One region of the Geodermatophilus sp. SYSU D01105 genome, then DNA from elsewhere that is predicted to be linked to it. Evidence: predicted binding sites of a transcription regulator. Region 1 holds the regulator's gene; each other region holds the start of a gene.
The links. The regulator LexA, encoded in region 1, represses DNA repair genes until DNA is damaged. The targets are predictions, from matches to a motif close to TCGAACANNTGTTCGA.

Region 1 (6,733 bases):
GACGTCGTGACGCCAGCCGAGGATCGACCCCGGCAACCAGGCGCCGGCCACGGACACCTCGACGGCCTGGGACTGCTGGGTGAAGACCGCTGCTCGGCCTCCGGACATCCGCGACACGCCTCTGACGTTAGGTGACTCTCTGACCACTCAGCGTCAGCGACTCCGTACGGAGGGTTGACGAACCTGACCGCCCTCCCTTGTCGCTGTCTGGCCCCGTGGCGCGCGGGACCCGGAGGAGGGGCCACGATGCCCTCAGGGCAGCAGGAGGACCTGCCCCGGCACGACCCGGGCACCGTCGAGCTCGTTGAGCTCCTCGATCACGTCGACCACGGCCCGGACGTCCTCGTCGGGCCCGGCGAAGTCCGCGGCGATGGACCACACCGTGTCCCCCGCCTGGACGACCACGCTGCGCTCCCCCACCAGCCGCAGGTCGCCGGTGTCACCGGCGACGAGGGGTCCGAGCCAGGACCCGAGCGCCACGCCGACCCCCAGCGCGAGGACCACCGCCAGCCGGCGCGCCCTGCGGGTCAGCCGCACCCCCGGACCCGGCCGGCGCCGCACCCGGCCACACCCGCCGCGCACGGGCCGCCCCGCGGGGGGACCGGGCACCGCGGCCCCCGCCGGCCGGGCCGGGCCCGGGCGCGCCTGCCCGGGCCGCGCCGGACCCGGCCGGGTGGCCGACGAGCCGACGGGCCCGGCCGCACCGTCGTCGGCCGCCCGGACCGACTCGGGCCGGCAGGCGCCGACCCGGGACACGGCTGCCCGCGACACCGGAGGCCGTGGACGGCGCCCGGTCGCACCGTCGTCGGCCACCGGGACCGCACGGAGCCGGGGCCGCCAGGGCACCTGCACCGCGTCGTCGAAGTCCAGCACCGCCTGCCGCACGCCCGCCACGACCACTCCTCCCACCGCTCACCCGAGCCGTCGAACGCCTGTTCGATTCGAACGGCTGTGCGATGTCTACCGGATGGGTCCGACGAACGCCATCGCGCCCTGGCCTGCAGTTCGAACACCTGTTTGATCGAGGGACCCCGGCACGCTACGGTCGGTCCCGAACGACGAGACGTGCTGCGACAGCAGCCGGCGAGGAGGCGACGGTGGCGGAGAAGAGCGGGACGTCGGGGAGCCGCCGGAGGACGACCGGCGCGCCGGCGGCCACCGAGACGGCGGCCGTGCGGACCTTCCCCGACCGGAGCGAGGCCGGGGACGGCCTGACCCAGCGCCAGCGGCGCGTCCTCGAGGTCATCCGCGACTCCATCGACCGCCGGGGCTACCCGCCCTCGGTGCGCGAGATCGGTGAGGCCGTCGGCCTGTCCTCGGCCTCCTCGGTGGCCCACCAGCTCACGGTCCTGCAGAAGAAGGGCTGGCTGCGCCGCGACCCGAACCGGCCCCGGGCCCTCGACGTCCGCCTGCCCGGCGACGCACCTGGCGAGCTCGTGGCCACCGCCACCCCGGCCGGCACCGACGAGGCGCCGGCCCCCACCTACGTCCCGCTCGTCGGCCGGATCGCCGCCGGTGGCCCGGTGCTCGCCGAGCAGGCGGTCGAGGACGTCTTCCCGCTGCCCCGGGAACTGGTCGGCGAGGGCACCCTCTTCATGCTCAAGGTCGCCGGCGACTCGATGGTCGAGGCGGCCATCTGCGACGGCGACTGGGTCGTGGTGCGCCAGCAGCCGACGGCCGAGAACGGCGAGATCGTGGCCGCCATGATCGACGGCGAGGCAACGGTCAAGACCTACAAGCGTCGTGACGGCCACGTGTGGCTGCTGCCGCACAACCCCGCCTACGAGCCCATCCCGGGTGACGAGGCGACCATCCTCGGTCGCGTCGTCACCGTGCTGCGCCGGGTCTGACCACAGGCGCCGGCCGGGCTCAGGAGCGCCGGCGCAGCCTCCCGCCGACCCACACCAGGGCCGCGGCGACCACGGCCGCGATCGCGGCCGCCGCGATCGCCGGCATGCCGCCGTCGTCGGTGCTGAGCAGGTCAGGGAGGGAGCCGTCCTCCGACGCCGACGGTGCGGCGGCGCTCGGGAGCTGGCCCAACGGGACGACGGTGACGTCGGCGGGCAGTCCCTCGCTGGTCACGACCAGGCCCGAGGCGTCGGCGGTGAAGCTGACCGCCTCACCCTGCGGTGACGCGGGCAGGGGCAGCCGGACCGGGTCGGCGGCCAGCGCACCCGCCACGTCCGAACCCGACAGCGGCCAGACGTAGGCGTCGGTGTAGGTCCGCAGGGCCAGGAACCGGCCATCGGCCGAGACCGCTCCCCCGGTGACCATGAGCTGCCCGGCGCGACCGACCGGGCCGCCCGGGGTCCCGGTGAGGGTGAACTCGACACCCGCCACCTCGGTGAGGCCCACCGTGCCGGCGTCGACGAGCGCGCTCACCGGGCGGTACACCGAGCTGGCGCCGAGCACCTCCTTGGTCACCAGGTAGGGCGTGCCGTCCGGCGCGAGGAGCAGCGCCTCCACGTCCCGGGGCCCCTCCGGGAAGGCCAGCCGGTACACCGCGGTGCTGCCGTCCGGCCGCAGGGCCAGCAGCGCCACCGTCTCCCGCGTGCCGTTGTTGTCGCCGGTGTCGGCCAGCCACACCGTCCCGTCGGCGCCGACCGCGAGGTCCTCGGGGTCATAGGGGTCGACCGGCGCGCTGCGCACGTCGACCACCTGACAGGTGGCGTCCAGGACGTGGACGTCGAGCCGCTCCCCGCCGTCGTTGACGGCCAGCATGCGGTCGTCCACGACCACGAGGCCGGAGAGCTCCGCCAGCCGGGGGTCGGTGACCTGGCACTGCGTGCGAGGCGCCGCGGCCTCCTCGGCTGAGGCGGGCTGCACGGCACCGAGGACGGCGGTCAGCGCGAGGACCGTCCCCGCGGCCAGGTGCCGCCGCGACGTGCCGCTACGCGGGCGGGTGGGCAGCTCGGGCACCGACCCAGCGTGACAGCAGCACTGCGTCCAGTGCGTGGACCACGCCCAGCAGGAGGATGCCGACCGCCGCCCCGACCACCGCGTCGGTGACCCAGTGGAAGTCGAGGGACACCATGGCCACCCCCGTGGCGACCGGGCCGAAGACGCTGAGCAGCCGGAAGACCCGCTGCACGCCCGCGGCGAGCCGGAACTCCACGGCCTGCCACCGGGCGACACCCCACATCAGGACCGCGTTGGCCACGTGCCCCGACGGGTAGGACTGGCCGTCGCGGTGGAAGAACGACCCGGGGTAGGCGGGTGCGGTGCGCCCGGTCCCGTACTTGAAGCCGTAGACGACGGCGGTGAGCAGCGCGAGCGCGACCAGCACCCTGAGCAGCGGCACGGCGGTCTGGCGCCGCCACACCAGATAACCGGTCAGGACCGCGAGGACGATCAGGATGAAGCCGCGCCCGCCCAGCTGGGTCACCGCCCACACCGGCCAGTACGCGGCCGACTCCTTGAGCTGCCAGGAACTGACCACCTCGGAGACCCGCAGGTCCATCCGCTCCAGCACACCCCGGCTGAGCAGGTCCGCGGTCACCGCGACGGTGACCAGCAGGGCGAGGACCAGCAGCCACCACGACGGCCGGCCGTCGGAGACCACCCGCTCGGCGGGGGCGGCCACGACCTGGCCGTCCGGCGGGTGCTCGCCCGGACGCCGCCGCACCGCGCCGCTGGTCACGCCCTCACGGTACCGGGACGTGACCCGATCGTGACCTCGGACGACCGACGCGGGCGCGCCGTCCCGGTCAGCCGACCGGGACGGCGAAACCCTCCAGGGTGGCGGCGAGTGCTCCGTCGACCCGGGCGGTCAGCCGGGTCCCGCTGGCCTCGTGCTCCTCGCGGAGGACCTCGCCGTCGCGGTGCACCCGGGCGACCAGGTCACCGCGGTCGTAGGGCACCAGCACCTCGACGTCGACGTCGGGCCGCGGCAGCCGCGCGGCGACGATGTCGCGCAGCTGCTCGATGCCCTCACCGGTCCGCGCGGACACCCACACCGCACCCGGCAGCGCCCGGCGCAGCGTGAGGACGTCGTCCTCGCTCATGGCGTCGACCTTGTTGACCACGATCAGCTCCGGCACCGCCGCCGCGTCGATCTCGCCGAGGACGACGTGGACGGCGTCGATCTGCCCCAGCGGGTCCGGGTCGGAGCCGTCGACGACGTGCAGCAGCAGGTCGGCGGCGGCCACCTCCTCGAGCGTCGACCGGAAGGCGTCGACCAGCTGGTGCGGCAGGTGCCGCACGAAGCCGACGGTGTCGGTGAGCGTGTACTCGCGGCCGTCGGGCGAGGTGGCCCGGCGCACCGTCGGGTCGAGGGTGGCGAACAGCGCGTTCTCCACCAGCACACCGGCGCCGGTGAGCCGGTTGAGCAGGCTGGACTTGCCGGCGTTGGTGTAGCCGGCGATCGCCACGCTGGGGACGGCGTTGCGCCCGCGGCTGCTGCGCTGCGTGGCCCGCGCGGTCGCCATGCCGGCGATCTCCCGCCGCAGCTTGCTCACCCGCGCCCGGATGCGCCGCCGGTCGGTCTCGATCTTGGTCTCACCCGGACCGCGGGTCCCGATGCCGCCACCACCGGCGACCCGGCCACCGGCCTGCCGGGACAGCGACTCACCCCAGCCGCGCAGCCGCGGGAGCATGTACTGCATCTGGGCCAGCTCGACCTGCGCCTTGCCCTCACGGCTGGAGGCGTGCTGGGCGAAGATGTCGAGGATCAGCGCGGTCCGGTCGACCACCTTCACCTTGAGGATCTTCTCCAGCGCGTTGAGCTGGCCCGGCGTCAGCTCGCCGTCGCAGATGACGGTGTCGGCGCCGGCCGCGGCGACGATGTCGCGGATCTCGGCGGCCTTGCCCGAGCCCACGTAGGTGCCCGCGTCGGGCTTGTCCCGGCGCTGGCTCACCGCCTCCAGGACCTGCGACCCCGCGGTCTCGGCCAGCGCGGCGAGCTCGGCCAGGGAACGGTCGGCGTCGGCCTGCGTCCCCTCGGTCCAGACGCCGACCAGCACGACGCGCTCCAGGCGCAGCTGGCGGTACTCGACCTCGGTGACGTCGGCGAGCTCCGTGGACAGGCCCGCGACGCGGCGGAGGGCGCCGCGTGCCTCGAGGTCGTAGGAGCCGGTCGTCTCCTCCGGCTCGTCCCACTGCCGGGCCGGCGCGGGACGGGTGGCCTCCTCGGCCGGTTCGGGGGCGGCCCGCAGGGCCCGGTCCCCGGCGCCGTCGATCGCGGCGCGGTCCTGTGCTGTCGTCATCGTGTCCAGCGTGGCACGCCCCACCTGCCGGGGCATCTGAGTTGTCATCGCCGGGTACAACACCGCGTGCGTCCGAGACCATCCCGACGCGTGACCCCGTCGTCGCCGGGTAGGGCCCGGTCCCGACGATCGCGAGGAGGCCGGAGCATGACCGAGAGCAGCGGCAGCAGCAGCCTGGGCAGCGGCGAGGAGCTCGACGACCCGGGCCGCGACCCCAAGGGCCTCAACCCGCCGCGCAACCCGCTGGGCGCCGGCCCCGACCAGGACAGCGGTCGCGGCGAACCCAAGGGCAGCCCTGGGATCGCCGGCCAGTCGATGGTGCCCGAGTCGCCGGAGGAGACGGAGAACACCAGGGACCAGGGGGCCTGAGCCGGCCCGCCGGTCAGCTCCCGAGCCACTCCGGCGTGAGCTCCCCGGCGGCCACGACCACGGCCGGGCCGGTGAGCACCGTCGTCGTCCCGTCGACGCGGACGGTGAGCCGGCCGCCGGGGACGTCCACGGTGACCGTGCCCGTGTCGGCGCCGCCGGCCTCCAGCGCCGCCCAGGCCGCCGCGCACGCGCCGGTCCCGCACGATCGCGTCTCCCCCACGCCACGCTCGGACACCCGCAGCCGGATGTGGGCGGCCGGCGCCACGACGTTCACGAACTCGACGTTGACCCCGTCGGGGAAGAGCCCGGTGTCCACGCCCGGGGCGACGGAGAGGTCGAGGGTGTCGACGTCGACGTCGGTCAGGCAGGCCAGGTGCGGGTTGCCCATCGAGACGGCGCGGCCGGGGAACGCCGCGCCGTCCAGGTGCGCCTCGCCGGCGCCGAAGGGCCGGGCGGGGCCCATGTCGACCCAGTAGCCACCGTCGGGGGCGGCGCCGACCCGGCGCGGTCCGCCGCGGGTGCCCACCAGGACGCCGGACTCGCACGCGGAGCGGTCCAGCAGCCCCTCGGTGACCAGCACGTGCAGGAACAGCCGGATGCCGTTGCCGCACATCTCGGCGTGCGAGCCGTCGGCGTTGCGGTGGTCCATGAACCACTCGCAGCGGTCGAGGTCCTCCCCCAGGACGGCCGGCGCGTCGGGGACGTGCACGCTGCGGACGACGCGCAGCACGCCGTCCCCGCCGAGGCCGGCGCGGCGCTCGCAGAGCCGGCGGACCATCGCCGCGTCCAGCCGGTCCTCCGGCCAGGCCGTGCCGTCGGGGTCGGGCAGGACGACGAAGTCGTTCTCCGTGCCGTGTCCGATCAGCACCCGGTTGGCGGTCACCGGCCGATCGTATGCGCGGCGATCAGCGCCTCGGCCGCGTCGACCAGGTCGGGGCGCGCGGCGTCCAGCCAGGTGGTCGCGGCGTCGCGGCGGAACCACGACCGTTGCCTCCGGACGAAGCGGCGCGTGGTCGACACGGTGCGCTCGCGGGCCTCCTCGGCGGTCAGCTCGCCGTCGAGCTGGGCGAGCACCTGCGCGTAGCCCAGCGCCCGCGAGGCGGTGGGCCCCTCCCGCAGGCCGTCGGCGGCCAGCGCCTCCACCTCGGCGACGAACCCCG
Region 2 (6,733 bases), on a different contig from region 1:
CGGCGCGGTTGGCGCTGGCCACGCTGGCGGTGCCGCCGGGGCGCAGCGCCCGGGTGATCTCGCGGAGGGTGGTGGCCGGGTCGTCGACGACCTCGAGCACCGAGTGGCACAGCGCGAGGTCGTAGCTGCCCTCGCCGTCGTCGCCGGGCGGGATCACCTCGTGCAGCAGGTCCCCGTCGCCCTGCACGCCGTGCACCCGCTCGCCGACCCCCGCGGTCTGCGCCCGGCGGGTGAGGGTCGCGAGGGCGTCGGCGCTCGGGTCGACGACGGTGACCTGGTGGCCGAGGCGGGCCAGCGGGACGGCGAAGTTGCCGCTCCCCCCGCCGACGTCGAGCACGCGCAGTGCGGTGCCCGCCGCGACGACCGGGTCGAGCGCGGCCCAGACGGCGGCCACACGGGCGGGCAACTGGTCCGCGGAGGAGGCGGGGGCAGACGGCGGCACCCGTCGGAGCCTAGTGGCGGGCACCGCGCGTCACAGCGACGCGCGGGGCCCGCCGCCTGTGCCCACCACCGGGCCGGGTGCAGACCGCCGTCCGCGCACGCTCAGGCGGGCACCTGGTCGGCGGCCCGCCGGATCTCGGCGATGTCGATGCGGCGCATCTGCAGCATCGCCTGGGTGGCGCGCTGCGCCCGGCCGGAGTCGGGGTCGTTGAGCAGGCTGAGCATCTCGACGGGGACGACCTGCCACGAGACGCCGAACCTGTCCTTGAGCCAGCCGCACATGCTCTCCTCGCCGCCGTCGGCGGTGAGCCGGTCCCAGTAGTGGTCGACCTCATCCTGGTCGGCGCACATGATCTGGAAGGAGATCGCCTCGCTGAAGGTGAACTGCGACCCGCCGTTGAGGGCCGTGTACTCCTGCCCGTCGAGGGTGAAGTCGACGGTGAGGACGTCGCCCTCCTTCATCGGCGGCGGCATGTCGGGGCCGTAGCGGGTGACCTGCCCGATCGAGCTGTTCGGGAAGACCGAGGTGTAGAGCTGGGCGGCCTGCTCGGCCTGGCCGTCGAACCACAGGCACGGGATCTGCTTGGGCATCGGGTTCCTCCGCGGTCGGTGCTGCTCGTCAGGAGGTAGACGCCGCGGCGGCGCGGAACTCATCGCGGATCGGGGTCCGTGGTGGTGTGCGGTTCCGGCGGGCGCCCGTGGTGGTGTGCGGTTCCGGCGCATCCTGGCCGGAGAACGCGCCGGAACCGCACACCACCGGGCGCGGCGCTCGGGGCGGCGACGCACGGTCGCCCGCACTCAGTGGCCGGAGCTGCCGGGGCTGGAGTGCCACAGCTTGCGCGGCGCTGCTGCGGCCCGGCGGGCCGCCGTCGCGGCGTCGTCCCCGGCCGGCTTGATGTCGGCGTAGGGCGACATCCGGAAGCCGGTCGGGTGGACCAGCACCGGCTTGACCACCACCGGCCGGGACCCGTGCGAGGCCGCCGCCCCGGTGATGGCCGCCTCCGTGTACTCCCCCGGCGCGGCCATGTGCTCGGCCACCGCGGCCGCACCGCCGGCCTCCCATGCCTCGTGCAGCGCGGGCAGCTCCCACGCCCCGGTGGCGCGCAGGGACACCCCCCGCGGGCCGGTGCGCCGCAGCACCCCGCGGATCACCAGCAGCCACGAGTGGAAGACCGTGGCGGCGTAGGGCCCCTGGGCGTCCTCGAAGAAGGTGGAGTCGGTGCACCCGGTGCCGTCGTCGAGGGTCACGAAGACCACCCGGCGGCCGGAGCGGATCGGCGGGGTCTGGGTCGCCACCTTGACGCCGGCGACGAGCACCTCCGCGCCGCTGCGGCAGCCGAGCAGCTCCCCCGCCGGGACCGCGCCGATCGCGGCGAGGAACGGCCGGTAGAAGTCGACGACGTGCCGGCTGGCGTCCAGCCCGAGCACCTCCAGCTCGGCTCGCACCAGCTCGGCGTCGGTGAACTCCGGCAGCCCGCTGCCCTCCGCCCAGCCCGGCCCGACTTCGCCCGCCTCCTCGCCACCGTCCTCCTCGCCGGGGAGCTCCAGGCCCATGAGGTCGAGGCTGAGCTGCCCGTTCGAGCTCGCCCGCGCGCCGCTGCGGCTCCACCGGTCGAGCTCGCCGATCTGCAGCAGCAGGTCGCGCCGGGTGACCTGCCGGCGGCTGCGGGTGGGGCGGCCGGCCTCGCGGTCGCGGATCCCGAAGCCGTAGAGGGAGTCGAAGCCGCCGGCCAGCACCAGCCGCTCGACCACCGGCCGGGACACCGACGCCCGGTGCCAGAAGTCGGTCAGCGACCGGTAGGGCTGCCCCGCGACGACGCGGGCCACCTCCTCCTCGGCGATGCCCTTGACGTCGGCCAGCGACAGCCGGATGCCGTAGCGGGACGGGTCGGCCATCGAGGCGGGCATCCACTCGGGCCGCTGCCAGGACGGCTCCTCGTCGTCGAGCCGCTCCACCCGGTAGGTGCCGGCCGAGGCGTTGACGTCGAGCCCGAGCACCCGGACGCCGAAGTTGCGGGCGTCGTCGAGGATCAGCCGCTTCGGGTACATGCCCGGGTCGTGGGTGAGCACCCCGGCCAGGAACGCCGCCGGGTGGTGCGCCTTGAGCCACGCCGACTGGTAGGTGGGCAGGGCGAAGGCCGCGGCGTGGGCCTTGCAGAACCCGAACGAGCCGAAGGCGACCAGCACCTCCCAGACCTGCTCGGCCACCTCCGGCGGATAGCCCTCGGCCAGCGCGCGCGGGACGAACCAGGTGCGCACCTCGGGGTGGGCGTCCTTCTCCCCCAGGGCGCGGCGCACCTCGTCGGCCTCGGCGAGGGTGCAGCCGGTCATCCGGGACACGACCTGCAGCACCTGCTCGTGGAAGACCACGACGCCGGCGGTCTGCTCGAGTGCGAAGGCAAGGTCGGGGTGCGGGTAGACCGCCTCCCGCCAGCCGTTCCGGGCCATGAGGAACGGGGTGACCATGTCGCTCTTCACCGGCCCGGGCCGGAACAGCGAGATGTCGATGATGATGTCCTCGAACGTCTCCGGCCCGAACTTGCCGACCAGCTCGCCCTGGCCCGGCGACTCGATCTGGAACATGCCGAGGGTGCGGGTGCTGCGGATCAGCTCGAACGTCGTCGGGTCGTCGCGCGGGACCGTGTCGATGTCGACGACCTCGCCGTCGACCCGGGCCACCTCGTCGAGGGCGTGGGCGATCGCCGACTGCATCCGGATGCCCAGCAGGTCGAGCTTGAGCAGTCCGAGCTCCTCGACGTCGTCCTTGTCGAACTGGCTCATCGGGTAGCCCAGGTAGCTGTTCTCCACCGGGGTGCGGTCGAGCAGCGTGGCGTCGGAGAGCAGCACCCCGCACGGGTGCAGCGCGATGTGCCGGGGCAGCCCGTCGAGGCGCGCGACGAGGTCGAACAGCAGGTCCAGGTCGCCGGTGCCGCCGGCCCGTCGCGACCCGAACCGGCTGGCCCGCAGCTCCGGCAGGTCCTTGAGCGCGGCGTGCACCTGGTTGGCCCGGATGTGCGGGAAGGCCTTGGCCACCGCGTCGATCTCGGCCGGGGGCAGCCCGAGCGCGGCGCCGACGTCGCGGATGGCGTGCCGCACCCGGTAGGTGTCCATCATCGAGATGCAGCTGACCCGGTGGGCGCCGAAGCGCTCGATCACCGCGTCGTAGACCTCCATCCGGCGCGCGGACTCCACGTCGATGTCGACGTCGGGCAACTGGTGGCGCAGCGGGGAGAGGAAGCGCTCCATCAGCAGGCCGTAGCGGATCGGGTCGACGTCGGAGATGCCGAGCAGGTAGGTGACCAGGCTGCCCGCGCCCGAGCCGCGCGCCGCCGCACGGACCCGCAGGCCCTTGATGAGGTCGACCACGTCGGCGACGGTGAGGAAGTAGGACGGGTAGCCGAGGGAGTCGATCACCTCGAGCTCCTCCTCGAGGCGCACCCGCACCCGCTCGGTGAGCGCCATCCCGCGCCGGCCCAGCCCCGCCTCGCAGCGGGCGCGCAGCACCTGCGACGGGTTCATCCCCTGCTCGGCCGGGGTGGTGACCACGTCGAGCTCGGGATAGCGCACCGTGCCGATGCCGAGGTCGGCCCGGACGTCGACGGCGCACTGCTCGGCCAGCCGGGCGGTGCGCTCCAGCAGCCGCAGCACCGCGTCGCGGTCGGGCCCGACGACGTCCTCGGCGACCTCGGCCATCTCCTTACCCGACTTCAGGTACCCCTCGGCGGTGCGCCGGTCGACGTGCCGGGTGTCCAGCGGCACCAGCCGGCGTGCGGCGTCGAGGACGTCGGCGGTGGGGGCGTCGAGAGCGTCGACGTAGCGGACGGCGTTGGTGAGCACCACCGGCACGTCCTCCGCGGCCGCGAAGCGCAGCAGTGCCTGCGCCCGGGAGCGGTCGCCCCGGCCGCGGTGGTGGACCAGCTCGAGCACCAGGGAGCCGGGGCCGAAGACCGCGCGCCAGGCGGCCAGTCGGGCGGAGGCGACGTCGGCCCGGCCCGCGGCCAGCGCCCGGCCCACCGGGGAGTCCGGCCCCAGGAGGGCGACCAGCCCCGGCGCGTGCTCGGCGGCCAGCGCCAGCGAGCTCACCGGCTCGCCGCGGATGCCGCGCAGGTGGGTGGCGCTGGTCAGCCGGCACAGCGACCGCCAGCCGGCGCCGTCCCGGGCGAGGAAGGTGACCCGGGGCAGCCGGGGGTCGACGCTGGCCCCGCCCCGGGCCGGCACGCGGCGACCCGACCCGGCGCGGCCGGAGGCGCCGGGTGGCCCGTCCGGCCGGCGCGCACGCGTCCGCTCCGCGGAGTGCCCGCCTCCCAGCACCGGCGCCAGGGCCGGCGGCACCGTGCTGTCGACCGCGGGCACGACGGCGAGGTCCACCCCGAAGACCGGCCGCACGTCGGCCGCCCGGCAGGCGAGGGCGAACTTGACCGCGCCGTAGAGCCCGTCGCGGTCGGTCAGCGCCAGGGCTTGCATGCCGTGCTCGGCAGCCCGGTTCACCAGGTCGGCCGGGTGGTTGGCCCCGTACTGCATGGAGTAGCCCGAGGCGACGTGGAGGTGGACGAAGGGGTCGGCCGTCACCGCCTGTTCCGGTGCTCGGAGCCACCGACCACCCGCGGGCGGGCGCGTCGAGGCGACTCGGGTTCCGGGTCGCTGCCCAGGCAGCTCTCGACCACGGTGAGGAAGGCCCGGACGTCGCGGACCAGGTCGTCGGCCTCGCGCTCGGTGACCGCCCGGGAGAGCCCGGCCTCCGCGGCCGCCCGCTTGGCGGCGCCGGCGGCGAAGAACGTGGCCCACTCCCCGAGCTCCGGCGCGACCTGGCCGAGCAGCACCCAGGCGCTGCGCGGCCGCCGACGCCCGGACTCCGGCCGCGTGCGGGCGGCCAGCACCGCCGCGGCGGCCCGCAACGCGCCGAGGTGCGCCGTGGCGTAGCGCTGCCGGGCGTCGGTGCTCGCCGAGGCCTCGGCCAGCGCTCGGGAGGCCTGGTCGAGCAGCTGCGTGGCCGCCGGCGGCAGTGGCGGGGGCAGGGGGAGCTGATCGGCCACGACGCGGACCGCGCCCATCAGTCGTGCACCCGCACGAGCGACCACCGGTTGGCCGTGGACTCCCAGCTGAGGTCGAAGACGCCGGCGAAGCTCATCCGCGACCGCCCGGCCCGGACCGCCTCCACCCGCCACACCTCGCGCGTGGCGACCAGCTCGGCGGAGGCGCCGCCGGCCTCCTCGGGACCCCGCTGCCACCACGGTGCGGTCTCCACCCACGAGTCGAGCAGCTCTCCCACGACGTACCGCGACTGGCCCCGCCAGAACTGCGCCGGGCCGAGGGACCCCCGCTCGACCTGCACCTCTTCGCCGACCCGACCGCCGACCCCACCCAGCACCCGGCTCATGACAGACTCCCCACCGCTCTGCGCCGACCCGGCCGGCCCGCCCGCCACACCGGGTGGGGAAGGACCCGGGTGCGGCGGGAGGTCGACCGCTGTTCGAACGCGTGTTCGAACGAGGTCGAGTAGACCCGACCGCACCGACACTCGTCAAGCGGAGCGCGCGGGAGTGGGCGAGCCGGCGCGGCCGAGGGCCAGCGGTCGGCGGGAGCCGATGGGAGGATCAGCGCATGAGCCGACCCGAGCACCCGCGGGTGGCTGCCATCGCCCGCCTCCTGGCGGAGTCCGGAGCGGCCGGGGAGGTCCGCGACCTGCCCGACAGCGCCCGCACCGCCGGCGCGGCCGCCGCGCAGCTCGGCGTCCCCGTCGGGGCGATCGCCAACAGCCTGGTGTTCGACGTCGCCGGCGCGCCCCTGCTGGTCCTGACCAGCGGCGCGCACCGGGTCGACGTCGACCGGGTCGCCACCCTGCTCGGCGTCCCCGCGGTGCGCCCGGCCTCCCCCGACTTCGTCCGCCGGCACACCGGGCAGCCCATCGGCGGGGTGGCACCGATCGGGCACCCCGAGCCGATCGGCACGCTGGTCGACGTCGAGCTGGCCCGCCACGAGCGGGTCTGGGCTGCCGCAGGCCACCCGCACGCGGTCTTCCCCACCACCTACGAGGAGCTGCTGCGGTTGACCGGCGGCACCGCGGCCGAGGTCGGCACCGGCCCCGTCACCCCGGTGGAGGTGTCGCCGTGACCGGGCGCGCGAGGTCCCGCACGGGCGGACCACCCCCGGCTCCGGGGACGACGAGGGCCGAGGAGGAGGCACCGTGACCGGCACGACCCCCGCGACGCGGGTCACCGAGCTGCCCACCGGGTGGCTGCGCGACCACATGCACGAGGCCCTGGCCATCTACGGCGCGGCGATGGGCTACGCG
Region 3 (6,733 bases), on a different contig from region 1:
GACCAGCCCTACGGGATCGACTTCGGGCTGCGGGACCCCTTCGGCAACCACATCCGCATCGCCCAGATGAAGCAGGGCTGACCCTCCCGGACCCCCTGCGTCGGAGCGCCGACGCGGCCCTGTACAGTTGTCGACGGCTCGGGGACACCGACCGGGCGAGGTACGGGGCTGTGGCGCAGCTGGTAGCGCACCACACTGGCAGTGTGGGGGTCAGGGGTTCGAGTCCCCTCAGCTCCACCCCGATCGACCAGGCCGTCCTCCCACAGGGAGGGCGGCCTGAGTCGTCTGTGGTGGCAGTCGACGTGGGCGTCAGGAGCGGGACGGCGCCCGCGCGGCCGCCAAGGCGAGGGCAGGCGCGACGTGGCCGGCGTCGTCCATCGTCGTGCGCACCTGGGTGTGGGACCTCGTCACACGGGACCCCGGTGGGAACTGGACGGCGTCGCGGAGCGACAACCCCACTGCCTGGTCCGGCATCGGATCGGACCGACACCGATGAGGAGAAGTGCGCGTGAGATCTCGTCCCGCCCGCGTGGCGACAGTCCTGGCCGCCACCGTCGTCACCGTGCTCGCGGCCGGCGTGGGCACGGCCTCCGCACACGTCCGGGTCAGCTCGTCCGATGCTGCGCCCGGCGGGTTCGGTGAGCTGACGTTCCGGGTGCCGAACGAGAGCGACACCGCCAGCACCACCGTGCTCCGGGTGCAGATCCCGAGCGAGACCCCGCTGGCCTCGGTGGCGACCAAGCCGGTGCCGGGCTGGACGGCGACCACGACGACCGGCCCCATCGACCCGCCGGTCGACGTGCACGGCACCCCGGTCAGCGAGGCGGTCACCGAGATCACATGGACCGCCGACCCGGGCGCGGGCATCGCCCCGGGCGAGTACCAGACGTTCTCCATCAGCGGCGGCCCGTTCCCCGAGGCCGAGTCGATCTCCTTCCCGGCCGTCCAGGTCTACGACGACGGCACCGAGCAGGCGTGGATCGAGCCCACCGTCGAGGGGCAGGAGGAGCCGGAGAGCCCGGCTCCCGTGCTGACGCTGGCCGAGAGCGGGAGCACCGACGCCCACGGCGCCGCCACCGAGACCCCGGAGGCCACCGAGGTGGCGACCGCCAGCGAGACCTCCGCCGATGCGGGGAGCTCGGGCTGGACGATCACCGCCGTCGTGCTGGGCGCGGCAGGTCTGGTCGCCGGGCTGGCCGGGCTCGCCCTCGGCCTCGCTGCCCGGCGCCAGAGGACGACGGTCTGACCGGCGCGGACACGAGCCCCGGGCCCCCGGGGACGGCCCCGGCCCCCTCGCCGCGAGAGCGGGGGCGCCGGGGCTCCGGGCCGGGCCGACGACGGCCGGCCGAGGTGCGCCACCACCTCCGTGGCCATCCTCGACCGGCTCCCCGAGGACGCGGCCTCGCGGGGACAGTCGTCCGGACCGCCAGAGCTCCCCGCTCGGCGGCCTGCTGGGCGACGTGGGCGGGACCGTCCGCACCGACGGCCGAGACCCCCGGGCGCTCGCTGCAGGTCATGGGCAACAGGTTGGTCCTCACTGAGGGCGGCGGCCGACGAGCAGGCGGGAGACAGGGTGCTGACGGGGACACGGCGACGAGCGGTCCGGTGCACGGTGCCTTCGGGGGGCTACGTGAACGAGCTCCGGCTGCCCCGGGGCGCGACCCCGGGGCTGCTGGCCCGGGACGGCGCCACCTTCGCCGTCGCGCCGCACACCCGCCTGCAGACCGACGACGTGCTCCTGGTGTTCGCCGACCCAGCCGATCGGCACGCCACCGAGAGGCGCATCCTCGCCGTGCACCGCAGCGGCCGGCTGGCGCACTGGCTGGGCGACACCGGCTCGTGAGCGGACCGCCGGTCAGCCGGCCGGGTCCGGGGTCACCAGGGGCAGCCCGGTCCGGACCGGTGGACGGCGCAGCGGCTCCCGCGCCGTGGGGTCCTCGCCGTCCGCCGAGCGGGTCCGGCCCAGGCGCAGGCACAGCAGCACGACGTCGTCCTGCAGGCGGCGGTCGCCGATCAGCCGGGTGGTGACGACGTCCCGCCAGACCGCCGGGTCGTCGTCGTCGATCTCCGCGGCGACGGCCGCGAGCAGCTCCATCCCGGCGTCGAGGTCGCTGCCGCGGCGTTCGACCAGACCGTCGGAGTACCAGACGAGCACCGAGCCGGGCGGGATCGTGGCCTCCGCCTCGGTGCGCGCGCCGGCGGCCACCGCGAGCGGGGTGGAGCGGCCGCCCTGCAGGTACCGGGCGCGGTGGTCGGTGACGAGCAGCGGGGGCGGGTGACCGGCGCAGGCGTAGCAGAGCAGACCCGTCCGCGGGTCGTACTCGCCGTAGCCGAGCGTGGCGAACGCCGCCCCGGGGATGTCCGGGCACGCCGCGTCGAGTGCCTCGAGGACCTGCCGTGGCCCGGCGTGCCGCCCACCGGCGATGACCCGCAGGGCGGCGTGCACCCGGCCCATCGCGGCCGCCGCGGGGAGGTCGTGCCCCACGATGTCGCCGACGACCAGACCCGTCCGGCCGTCGGCCAGGGGGAAGACGTCGTACCAGTCGCCCCCGATGTCGTGCTCCTCGTCGGCCGGCCGATAGCAGCCGGCGACGTCGACCCCCGGAAGGCGGTCGGGCAGCGCCGGCAGGAACGCCTGCTGCAGCTGGTGGGCGGCCTCGTGCTCACGCTCGTAGAGCCGGGCGCGCAGCAGCGCCTGGGCCATGAGCTCGGAGAGGGTGGTGGCGACGGGGGCCAGGTCGTCGACCGCGGCGTCCGAGCCGAAGCCGAAGCCGAGGGCGCCGACGGTGACCTCGCCGATCCGGGCCGGCACCGCCAGGGCGCTGCGGGTGTCGGTGTCGGGCTCGCCGGCCAGGCCCGCGGGGAAGGTCTCGCGCAGCGGCGCCGGCGGCTGCGCGCGGACCTCCCCACCGCCGCGGACGGCGACGGAGAGGAGGGCGGCGGCGTCGAGCGGGAGCTCGCGTTCCACCGGTGGGGAGTCCTCCGGAACCGTGGCCCAGGTACGCAACCGGGCGCCGTCGGGGGTGAGGACGCCCACCGCGCCCTGGTCGGCGACCAGGCCGATGCCACGGCGCACGATCACCTGCGCGATCGCCTCGGACGTGGCCGCGGTGGCCAGCCCTGCCGTCACCTCCTGCAGCGCCTCGACCCGCCGGCGCAGCGCCGTCTCCCGCGCCGAGACGCTCCGGGCCTCCTGCCGCTCGCCGATCTCGACCGCCAGCAGCCAGGCGGTGAGGACGGCGACGGCGAGGAACAGCTGCAGGCTGGCGATCTCCAGGTTCGGGACGCCGGCCAGGGCCGCCCACGGCCCCCGGCCGGCCGCCGTCATGACGTTGGCGGTGAGGGCGACGGCCAGCCCGGCGGCGGTGACCAGCGGGACGCCGGAGCGGAAGGCGTACACCACGAGCAGCGCGAGGGCGGTGTAGGACAGCGGCACCGTCGTGGGCCAGAACGCCAGCACGGTGACCGCGGCCGCCACGGCGACCAGCAGCGCCCGCCGGAGCGTCGTCCCGAGGGAGGGCCAGGTGCCGCCGTCCCGCCAGGTGAGCACCGTGCCCGCCACGGTGAGGACGCCGAGGCCGTCGCCCGCCCAGAACGGGAAGAAGGCGTCCAGCCAGACGCGGGCCATCGCCAGGTCGTTGGTGGTCGCGCCGATCAGCGCGCCGACGAAGGGGCCGGCCAGCACGCCGCAACCGATGAACGCACCGAGGTCGCGACGGCGCCGGAGGTCGATCCGCGGCACGAAGCGGCGCAGCAGGAGGGCACCCACCAGCGGCTCGACGGTGTTGGCCAGCGCGAAGCCGACCACCGACGAGAGGGGCAGTCCGAACCACAGGTCGACGGCGACCTCGACGACGGCCACGGTGCCGAGGACCCACGGCCACCGGCGGGGCCCGGTGAGGACCAGCGCGGCGAACGTGACCCCTGCGGGCGGGAAGAGGACCGCGCCGATGGCCGAGGCCTCGAACAGCGCGAACGAGACGGCCGCGCCGGCGGCGTAGGCAGTCCCCACGGTGAGGACGAGCCGCCATGCCGGCACGGGAGGCGAGCGGTGGGGACCGGTCATCCGGCGCTCCGCGCATCGAGGCCTCGCAACGTCGTCACGGGGTCTCGTGACCGGCACATCATGGCCCGCCCCGCGATCGCCGTCACCCCTGCCGCGCGGCGCCGCCGCCGGTCGCTCAGGGGCGCTCGACGGACCGGCACGCTCCCGTGCCGGGTCCGTGCCGGCCGGGTCGGTGCTTGCCGGTGACACCGGCCCGGACGGGCGCTACGGGACCCGGACCGGGACCACCGGGCCCGGTGCGTGGGCCTCGGGTGCCGTGGGGGAGTGACCCAGCCCCATCGGGTCGGGGTCCTCGCCGCGGTCGAGGACGTAGCAGGCGGCGATGACGCCGGCGCGGTCGTCGCGGATCTTCTCGATGATCTCGTCGATCGTCTCGACGACGCAGTACTTCGCGCCGTCGGTCAGGAAGACCACGGTGTCCGGCACGGTCTCGACGCGCTCGATCGTGTCGGGATCAAGGCAGCAGTAGTCGCCGCTGCGGCGAATGAGACCGATCATGGCGGTCCTCCTGCTCGGCGGGGCATCGGGCCCCGGCGGCGGCCCCTCGGTTCGGGCAGCCACTCCTTCGGCGGCCGCGCGGTCGCCCTTGAGCCCGGCGACGGTGTCCGCCCCCATCGGGTGAGCGTTCCCCGCGGGAACACCTCAGCGGTCGCGGTCCGCGCACAATGAAGCCCCGGAGCGGCCCGGGCGCCGGAGCCGCGGCCGGACCCTCAGCCGGTGGCTGCGTCGCGTCACGCAGACCCAGGCGACCGGCTGTCCCGGCGGGCGGGCGTTCCCGCGGGAACGCCGGAGCCTGAGCCGGGGTGGGCCCGCGCGCCCGGATCGGACCGAGCCCGGCCGCCGCGACCGGCCGAGCAGGGCGCGGCGTCGGCACCGGCCGGCTGCCGGGTCCCCGCCGGGACGACCTCCGCCGCAGGCGTTCCCGCGGGAACGCCTCAGCGGTCGGACCTGCGGGAACTGTCACCACCGAGCCCTACCGTTCGAACGTGGGTTCGGATGATCGGGTGGCTGGTGGAGTGGCCGTGGTGGACGGGCCGGCCGGCACGGAGGCGGTGGACGTGGCGGAGCTGGCCCGGCGGATCACCTCTGGTGCGGTCCGGCTGGCCGCGGCCACCGCGGCGTGGCTGACGCTGGTCGCGGAGTTCGACCGGCGGGGGGATGGGGCGCGTACGGCATCCGCTCGTGTGCCCACTGGCTCGCCTGGCAGTGCGGCATGTCCCCGGGCACGGCGCGTGAGCACGTCCGGGTCGCGCGGGCGCTGGTCAACCTCCCGCAGGTCAGCGCGGCGTTCGCGGCCGGGCGGCTGTCGTACTCCGAGGTCCGCGCCCTGACCCGCGTTGCCGAGCCGGCCACCGAGGCCGAGTTGCTGACCTTCGCGCTGGAGGCCACCGCGTCCCAGACTGAGCGGGTGGTGCGTCAGTGGCGGCGGGCCGACGCCGCACATCGGGAACGGGTCACCGCCCGGCGGCAGTTCGAGTACTGGTGGGACGACGACGGCATGCTGACCGTCCACCTCCGTCTCGACGCCGAGGAGGGAGCTCGCTTCCTGGCCGGGGTCGACTCGCTGGCCGAGCGCGCCGCCCGGCGCGATCGCGCCCGGGTCGAGCGGGCCGCGTCCACTGGAGGGTCGGCCGGCGGTGCACGGGGTCCGGCGGAGCTGTCGGGCGCCGCCGAGGGCATCGGCACGAGGATCGACACCTGTTCGCCGGGCCGTGGAGACACGGCCGACGAGGTCGCCCTGGCGCGTGAACGGACCACCGCCCGTCGCTGCGCCGCGCTCGCCCACCTGGCCGACGCTGCCGCCGAGGCCGACCGCCGGGCCGGGGACCCGCCTCGGCGGGAGGTGGTCGTGCACGCCGATGTCGCCGTCCTCGCCGACGACTCCGCCGCGGGTCGCGCCTACCTCGACGGTGGCCCTGCACTGCACCCCGCGGACGTCCGTCGCATGCTGTGCGAGGCCACGGTCGTCTCGATGCTCGCGGCCGGCAGGGAGCCGCTGGCCCTGGGCCGCGCCCGACGGCTGGCCACCCGCACCCAGCGTCGCGCGCTGCACCGCCGCGACGGCGGCTGCGCCCGCCCCGGGTGTCCCGAGACCCGCATCGAACGGCTGCACGCCCACCACATGCGGCACTGGCTGTTCGGTGGGGCGACCGACGTCGCCAACATGGTGCTGCTCTGCGACAGCGACCACGGGCTGGTGCACGACCTGGACCTGGTGATGAGCCGTCGCGACGGCCGGCTGGTCGTCACCGCACCCGACGGCCGTCGGGTGTGGGGGGCCGCCGACGACGCGTTCACCGGCGGCGTGTCGAGCGTGGCCGCAGCGGCACCCTCGCACCCCGAGGGCCTCACCGACCGGTTCGTCGGGGTCCATCCCATCGACCAGCAGGTCGGTCGCCGGCCGGGTGCCGCACCTCCCTTCGACGGCCCGGACGGGCCCGGCCCGGTGCGGGGAGTGCCGACCGGGCGGTCGGCCGGCGTGGAGCCGGGCCCGGTGAGCGCGGAGCGGTCGGTCGCGCCGACGGCCGGAGGGGCTGCGACCGTCACCGACCTGCTCTTCCCCGGAGGGGCGCCCGGTCTGCCCGACGCCATGGACGTCAACGGTGAACGCATCGACCTCGCCTACGTCGTCAGCGTCCTCATGGGCCACCGGGACTTCGTGCGCCG

Region 2: the regulator LexA is predicted to act here: its motif matches at 5,912-5,927, upstream of ACI79I_RS16925 (DUF6504 family protein).
Region 3: the regulator LexA is predicted to act here: its motif matches at 5,047-5,062, upstream of ACI79I_RS00250 (DUF222 domain-containing protein).

What each region holds. Positions count from the first base shown of each region.
Region 1 is NZ_JBJGYR010000024.1:57,640-64,372, forward strand. Features, by position in the region: gene ACI79I_RS20335 (hypothetical protein) at 1-117, opposite strand, end outside; gene ACI79I_RS20340 (LysM peptidoglycan-binding domain-containing protein) at 253-894, opposite strand; gene lexA (transcriptional repressor LexA) at 1,098-1,850, shown strand; gene ACI79I_RS20350 (hypothetical protein) at 1,870-2,919, opposite strand; gene ACI79I_RS20355 (phosphatase PAP2 family protein) at 2,891-3,640, opposite strand; gene hflX (GTPase HflX) at 3,708-5,204, opposite strand; gene ACI79I_RS20365 (hypothetical protein) at 5,352-5,573, shown strand; gene dapF (diaminopimelate epimerase) at 5,587-6,456, opposite strand; gene miaA (tRNA (adenosine(37)-N6)-dimethylallyltransferase MiaA) at 6,453-6,733, opposite strand, start outside.
Region 2 is NZ_JBJGYR010000017.1:86,242-92,974, reverse strand. Features, by position in the region: gene ACI79I_RS16945 (class I SAM-dependent methyltransferase) at 1-442, opposite strand, end outside; gene ACI79I_RS16940 (VOC family protein) at 544-1,032, opposite strand; gene ACI79I_RS16935 (DNA polymerase III subunit alpha) at 1,240-5,010, opposite strand; gene ACI79I_RS16930 (SAV_6107 family HEPN domain-containing protein) at 5,007-5,474, opposite strand; gene ACI79I_RS16925 (DUF6504 family protein) at 5,492-5,818, opposite strand; gene ACI79I_RS16920 (YbaK/EbsC family protein) at 6,043-6,552, shown strand; gene ACI79I_RS16915 (GNAT family N-acetyltransferase) at 6,626-6,733, shown strand, end outside.
Region 3 is NZ_JBJGYR010000001.1:47,642-54,374, forward strand. Features, by position in the region: gene ACI79I_RS00220 (VOC family protein) at 1-81, shown strand, start outside; tRNA gene ACI79I_RS00225 (tRNA-Ala) at 165-237, shown strand; gene ACI79I_RS00230 (YcnI family copper-binding membrane protein) at 509-1,246, shown strand; gene ACI79I_RS00235 (hypothetical protein) at 1,631-1,843, shown strand; gene ACI79I_RS00240 (SpoIIE family protein phosphatase) at 1,856-4,066, opposite strand; gene ACI79I_RS00245 (flagellar FlbD family protein) at 4,271-4,564, opposite strand; gene ACI79I_RS00250 (DUF222 domain-containing protein) at 5,187-6,733, shown strand, end outside.